DNA from 3 places in the Geobacillus sp. DSP4a genome. Region 1 is predicted to be linked to each of the others. Evidence: riboswitches for the same ligand, from Rfam matches in the RefSeq annotation. Region 1 holds a riboswitch; each other region holds the start of a gene.
The links. A riboswitch is a leader RNA that binds a small molecule or an ion and turns the genes downstream of it on or off. The one in region 1 is predicted to bind S-adenosylmethionine.

Region 2: it holds a riboswitch for S-adenosylmethionine, as region 1 does, so the genes downstream of both, ETC02_RS05525 (bifunctional homocysteine S-methyltransferase/methylenetetrahydrofolate reductase) here and ETC02_RS04015 (methionine ABC transporter ATP-binding protein) in region 1, are expected to answer to the same signal.
Region 3: it holds a riboswitch for S-adenosylmethionine, as region 1 does, so the genes downstream of both, ETC02_RS11015 (hypothetical protein) here and ETC02_RS04015 (methionine ABC transporter ATP-binding protein) in region 1, are expected to answer to the same signal.

The regions. Positions count from the first base shown of each region.
Region 1 is NZ_SDLD01000007.1:33,127-35,323, forward strand. It holds gene ETC02_RS04000 (ribonuclease M5) at 1-10, shown strand, start outside; gene ETC02_RS04005 (thioredoxin family protein) at 7-321, shown strand; gene ETC02_RS04010 (sterol-binding protein) at 476-832, shown strand; SAM riboswitch class I at 894-1,003, shown strand; gene ETC02_RS04015 (methionine ABC transporter ATP-binding protein) at 1,096-2,124, shown strand; gene ETC02_RS04020 (methionine ABC transporter permease) at 2,114-2,197, shown strand, end outside.
Region 2 is NZ_SDLD01000010.1:59,559-61,755, reverse strand. It holds gene ETC02_RS05525 (bifunctional homocysteine S-methyltransferase/methylenetetrahydrofolate reductase) at 1-1,359, opposite strand, end outside; SAM riboswitch class I at 1,429-1,530, opposite strand; gene ETC02_RS05520 (zinc ribbon domain-containing protein) at 1,622-2,044, opposite strand.
Region 3 is NZ_SDLD01000028.1:30,602-32,798, forward strand. It holds gene opp4A (oligopeptide ABC transporter substrate-binding protein) at 1-510, shown strand, start outside; SAM riboswitch class I at 572-676, shown strand; gene ETC02_RS11015 (hypothetical protein) at 758-1,081, shown strand; partial or broken gene ETC02_RS18385 (VOC family protein) at 1,097-1,171, shown strand; partial or broken gene ETC02_RS11020 (zinc ribbon domain-containing protein) at 1,413-1,823, shown strand; partial or broken gene ETC02_RS11025 (helix-turn-helix transcriptional regulator) at 1,891-2,197, shown strand, end outside.

The DNA of each region.
Region 1 (2,197 bases):
AGGCGAGTGAACACAATCGGTCGAAACGATATTAAGCGAATGGTGGAAGGGGAGCCGCTTCTCGCTCTTTCGTTGTATACCCCGCTGTGCGGCACGTGCCAGTTGGCGAGGCGCATGCTTGTTGTCCTAGAACAATTGTTTCCGGACATACCGTTTTGCGAAACGGACATCAACTACATCCCCGAGCAGGCGGCGGCGTGGAAAATTGAAAGCGTTCCGTGCTTGCTTCTTTTCGTCGGCGGAGAGATCATCGGCAAATGGTATGCGTTCCATTCGGTCCCTTATTTGTACGAAGCAATCCGCGCCCGTTTGCCGCGTTGACGATCCGCTATTTTTTGACGCCGTTTGACACATTTCTTGGGAAATGACAAAAACGGCGTTGGTTCGCCACGGCGGCTGTCGAGATTTTTGTAAAGGATTCTCCCCCTTCGGCATGGAAATAAAAGGACAAAGGAGATGGGGGGGAGGATGCTCAATGGAAATGCGCGAGTTGGTAGGGCAGTTTATGGAACGGATGCAAACGTTGCGCCATTTGTTGCCGATTTTGCCGGATGAGCAGCTGTATGTCCGCTTTGAAAGCGAGGAAGAGACCGCCATGGTGGCGCTCGGCAAGGAGCTTACCGCCGGAAGGGAACCTGATGAACGGAACGTCTTGACGGTGCGCGGCTCCAAAAAAGCGCTTTGCTCGCTTTTAGGCGGCGAGCTGAAGCTGCAGCAGCTCGTCCGGCTGCGCGAAGTGCATGTATCGGGAAGCTTTCGTCATCTGTTGCTGCTTGAGTCGCTCCTCCATTTGGCTAAGCCGTATCGGCATGTTGGGTGGAATTTTTATTGACAATGTTCGACACAAGGTGATACAATCACAACTGTAGTCAATCGAATAGGCGATTGTTGCGCTCTTATCAAGAGAGGTGGAGGGATGTGCCCAATGAAGCCCGGCAACCGTCAGCGCGTGCGCTGAAAAGGTGCCAATTCACACAAAGCGGCCTGCTTTGAGAGATAAGAGACGGAATGGTGCACAATACCTTTCTGTTCTCTGCGGGCAGAAAGGTTTTCTTTTTGCGCTCCGCCGCCTTGGGGAGGAAGGAAGGTGAAACGATGATTACACTCGAACATGTGACAAAAATCTATCAAGCGGCTAACGGCTCGGTCACGGCCGTCGACAATGTGTCGCTTGAGATTCGCGAAGGGGAAATTTTCGGCATTATCGGCTACAGCGGCGCGGGGAAAAGTACGCTCATCCGCTTGCTCAATGGGCTCGAGAAGCCGACGGGCGGCAAGGTGATCGTCGCCGGCCGCGACATGGGGCGCATCAAAGGGCGGGAGCTGCGCAAGGCGCGTCAAGAGATCGGGATGATTTTCCAACATTTCAACTTGCTTTGGTCGCGCACAGTGCGGGAAAACATTGCGTTTCCGCTCGAGATTGCGGGTGTTCCGAAAGCGGAGCGGCAAAAACGGGTCGATGAATTGATCGAGCTCGTCGGGCTCACGGGGCGGGAAGAGGCGTATCCGTCGCAGTTGAGCGGCGGGCAAAAGCAGCGTGTCGGCATTGCCCGGGCGCTCGCCAACAACCCGAAAGTGCTGCTTTGCGACGAGGCGACATCGGCGCTCGACCCGCAGACGACCGATGCGATTTTGGACCTGCTTGTCGACATCAACAAGCGGCTCGGGCTGACGATCGTGCTCATCACCCATGAGATGCACGTCATCCGCAAAATTTGCGACCGCGTCGCCGTGATGGAAAACGGCAAAATCGTTGAGCAAGGCGACGTGCTGCACGTGTTCCGCAACCCGCAGCAGCCGATCACGAAGCGGTTCGTCAAGCAGCTCGTCGAGCCGGAAGAGACGGAAGAGGCGATTTCCCATTTGTTTGGCCAATATCCGAGCGGGCTGATCGCGCAGCTGACGTTTGTCGGCGCGGCGGCCGGCCAGCCGCTCATCAGCCAGGTCGTGCGGCAATTTGCCGTCGATATGAATATTTTGCAAGGGAAAATTTCGCAAACCCATCAAGGCGCTTATGGGGTGCTGTTTGTGCACATCGATGGGGCGGCGGATGAAATTGCCCGGGCGCTTGACTACATTCAAAGCCAGCAGGTGGCGGTGGAGGTGATTCACGATGCTCGCTAACCTCCTGCCGAACGTCCAATGGGAGACAATGTGGGCGGCGACGGTCGAGACGCTGTATATGACGGGAGTGGCG
Region 2 (2,197 bases), on a different contig from region 1:
CGGTTTGCCCGAGTACGATAATCCCTCGTTGAATTGGCTGATTAGGCGGATGAGATCGAATGACGACACATCATACACGGACGTCGCTCCCGGGAAATCGCCGATTTTCGACGGGTCGCCGGTAATAGCGAGCACGTCGGTGATGCCGAGCGTATGCAACCCCATCAAATGCGACTGCAGGCCGATCAAGTTGCGGTCGCGGCACGTAATATGCACGAGCGGGCGGACGCCGAGCCGCTCTTTCACGATCGTGGCGACGGCGGCGTTGCTGATGCGCGGCGTGGCAAGTGAGTTGTCAGCTAACGTCAGCGCGTCGATGCCAGCGTCATGGAGCGCTTTCGCCCCAGCGAGAAACTTGTCAATGCCGAGTTGCTTCGGCGGATCGAGTTCGACAATGACCGAGCGGCGCGTGCGGGCGAGCTCGGGAAGCGGAGTCGGCGCGGGCCGATCGGCTTGCACCGATACAGATGCCGTGCGCCGCTTCACCGTTTTTTCCGTCACCGGCGTCCGGTCGGCGAGCGCCTTTGCCATTGCCTCAATATGTTTCGGCGTCGTGCCGCAGCACCCGCCGATCAAGCGCACCCCTTGATCGCGGAACGCTTTGGCCGCCTCTTCAAAATATTCCGCGTTCGTTTCATAGACAAGCCGGCCGTCGCGGTAATCCGGGAGGCTCGCGTTCGGATACGCCGACAAAAATGCGCGATTGGGCAGGGGCACTTCCTCAAGCGACTGAATCATATAGTGCGGACCAAGCCGGCAGTTGAGCCCGACAACATCGGCCCCGAGCGCCTCCAGGCGGCTAAGGGCGTCCGCGAGCGGCGTGCCGTCTTGCAAAACGCCGACTTCATGGAGCGACACATGGGCGATAATCGGCAAGTCCGTCTCTTTGCGCGCGATGGCAAGCACCGTCTCCAACTCTTCCAAATCGTAATACGTCTCCAGCAGCACACCATCAACCCCTTCGGCAAGCAGCACAAACAGCTGCTCGCGAAACGTCCGCTTCACTTCGTCAAGCGGTACGACACTTTTGTTTAACGTGCGCAGCCCTCCGATCGTTCCGAGCACGTACGCCCCCCCATTGGCTGCTTGCTTCGCCAGTCTTACAGCGGCCCGATTGATCGCCGGCACCTCGTCTTGCAAGCCGTAGCGCGCGAGTTTCACATAGTTGGCGCCGTATGTATTCGTCTGAATGACATCGGCGCCCGCCGCGATATACGCTTCATGAATATGAATGATTTCGTCTGGATTCGATAGATTCAATTCTTCAAAACAACGGTCGACGCCATGCGAATATAACAGCGTCCCCATCGCTCCGTCGGCGATGAGAATGCGTTGTTTCAACTCATCGAGCAGCCCCACGTTTGATTCCCCCATTTCGTTGTAGTAAAAGAAAAAAGCCTTCTAAGAAGAAGACTTTTCGTTCGCTTCTTCTTATCTTCCAGGCTGTTGCCTGTCTGGATTTAGCACCTTGGCCGCGGCCAGGTTGCTGAGGGTTCACCGGGCCAGTCCCTCCCCCTCTCTTGATAAGAATGTCCGTATGCGGTTGTTTATTTCGTCTTGACTATTACTATATAATTTAATGTATTTTTTGAAATTATTCAATACGGTGAAGAAGGAAATTTCAAAAGTTAAAGAGATTCAGATAAAAAGAGCGGCTCGCGTCAAGGGCTCGCGCTTTCCCGCATCGGGGGCAAAACTGAAAATCACGCTGCACATGTTCTCCGCAGTATGGGCAATACTTGTTTGTTTTCTCTTCGCCTCCAAATCGGACGTTCAGTGGGTCGGGCTCTTTCTCGCTGACGACAATGTCCAATAAGGACATGCGTTGTTTTCCCGTCGCATTTTTGTAATGGTAAATTGCTTGAAATACACCGATGGCGATGACGACAAGGCCGAAAAACGGAAAAAAGCGGGCGGCGGGAAACGGCGAGTCCGCGGTGATGGAGAAGGTCATCACCATCCAAAAGATGCCGAACAACACAGCGGCGATGCTGCCGAACAGCCCTTGCATCGACGGGCCGCGGCCGGGTTTGATGCTTTTCAAGTGGATTCCTTCTCCATTCGTTTCATGTTGGTTGGGATTATTATACCATATGATGATGTAGGAAACATGGGATGACGTAATAAAAAAGAATCATTGTATCTCCTCCCTTACCTTGTACTAATCTCTTAAAAGCATCTCTGTTTCATGTCAATA
Region 3 (2,197 bases), on a different contig from region 1:
TTCAAGATCAACTTCTTGGCGATGAGCGGTGGGGACATCGCTGAACCGCTGGCCAAATTTTATATGCAATGCTGGAGAGATGTGGGCCTCGATGTTCAGCTTGTAGACGGACGCTTGGCGGAGTTCAACTCCTTCTACGATATGGTCGAAAAAGACGATCCGAAAGTGGATGTCTACGCCGCCGCTTGGGGAACTGGAACGGACGTCGACCCGTACGGATTGTACGGCCGCAACGTCATGTTCAACTACTCGCGTTGGGTGAATGAGAAAAACGATGAACTGTTGGAAAAAGGCCATTCCGAACAGGCGTTTGACAAGGAGTATCGCCGGAAAATTTACAGCGAGTGGCAAAAGCTAATGAACGAAGAAGTTCCGGTCATCCCGACGTTGTATCGTTCGGCCATTTATGCCGTCAACAACCGCGTTGCCAACTTCACGGTCGATCCGAGCTCGAAGCTGACGTGGAAAGATGTCGGCGTCACGTCCGAGCAGCCAGAAGTGGCGGAATAAACAAAAAAGCGATTGCTTCTATGGGATTCGATATGGTAACATGAAAGACAAATGATCATACGTCTTATCAAGAGTGGGCGAGAGAACGGGCTTGATGACCCCACAGCAACCTGTCGCCGGCAAGGTGCTAACACCCGCAAAGCGGTCTCGCTTTGGATGATAAGAACGGTTGCCCCCTTTCGCATCATTCCGAGGCGAAAGGGGTTTTTGTCGATAGGGGGTGAAGGGGGAAATAGTGAAGAGGGACATGTCGATCCGAGCTTGCATGGCCGCTCATCTCCGTGCCGCTGCGTTCGCCGTTCATGTCATGCGCTGCGTGCAGGCGGAGCTGATTCGGTTTGACCCTGAAGCGGCGGTTCATGTCGACCGTGGGGACGGATACGTTCATTTGTATGGGGAAGCGCAAGGAACAGCCTTTTCGTTGTTGTTGACCAACAGTGAGGCGGACGAATGGAAGGCGGACGGACCGTACGCCCTTGACCGCTACATATGGACAGAGCTTGGGAAAAAAGGGATTTTTCCAATGCGGATGACGCCGTATTTACAAGCTGTATGGTTAATGGAGTCATAGAAAGGAAGAGGACGAATGGCAGTCAAAAAATTTGAACATGTCGGCATTCAAGTGAAAGACATCGAAGCATCGAAAGAGTTTTATCTTAATTAGGCGAGAAGACTCCCACTTCAACGAAGCGAAGCGGAGTAAGTGGGAGATGAATCGCCTTAACTATATTCTGCTGAAAATAGGATAGATTCAGTAAAATATAGTATAATATAGTTAGATGGGAGGTGAAAAAATGTATTTTTGTATCAAACAACAGCTAAATGGTTTGACCAAAGAAGAATACTTGACTCTTCGAGAACTGTGCCATATTGCCAAGAACATGTACAACGTCGGATTGTAAATTGGCAAACTTGTCATTGGCTATGCGGAAACATGGCAACGCAATATTAATCTAGGAAAAAAGACAAATCAAAACTTTGTCAATATTCCTCTCGGTAACATAAAAGAAAAACTAGAATATCTTTGTGAATTTTACGGCATTGAATTCTTGAAACAGGAAGAATCCTATACGTCTCAAGCCAGCTTTTTTGACGGCGATGAGATTCCTGAATATAATGCCGACAATCCAAAAGAATATAAGTTCAGCGGCAAACGTATTAAGCGCGGCTTGTATCGAACAAAGTCTGGCAAACTAATTAATGCTGATGTCAATGGCGCATTAAACATCTTAAAGAAAAGTAAAGCTGTAGACCTGAGTGTCTTATGCTCTAGCGGCGAAGTGGACACGCCTCAAAGAATAAGGATTGCTTGAAGCAGTCAAACTTCTTTGGAAGCCCCCACTTCAAATTTTCGCTAGAAAATTAAGTGGGGGTAGTTCACATCGGTTGTTCCACGAGGCCAAGCAGGCCGAGGAAGACGCGCGCGTCGACCCTGTGGAGCGCGGCCTCCGCTATATGGAGGCGCATTTTCGCGATCCGTCGCTCACGCTTGAGCGGGTCGCGGCCGCCGCCGGGCGCAGCCCCGCGTATTTCAGTCATTTGTTGTCGAAAAAGCGCGGCGTGACGTTTCGCCAGTGGCTGACCAACCGGCGGCTTGAGGAAGCGAAACGGCTGCTTCGGCAGACGGATTTGTCGATTAAAGAAATCGCCGAACAAACCGGGTTTCGCACCGCCCATTATTTGATGC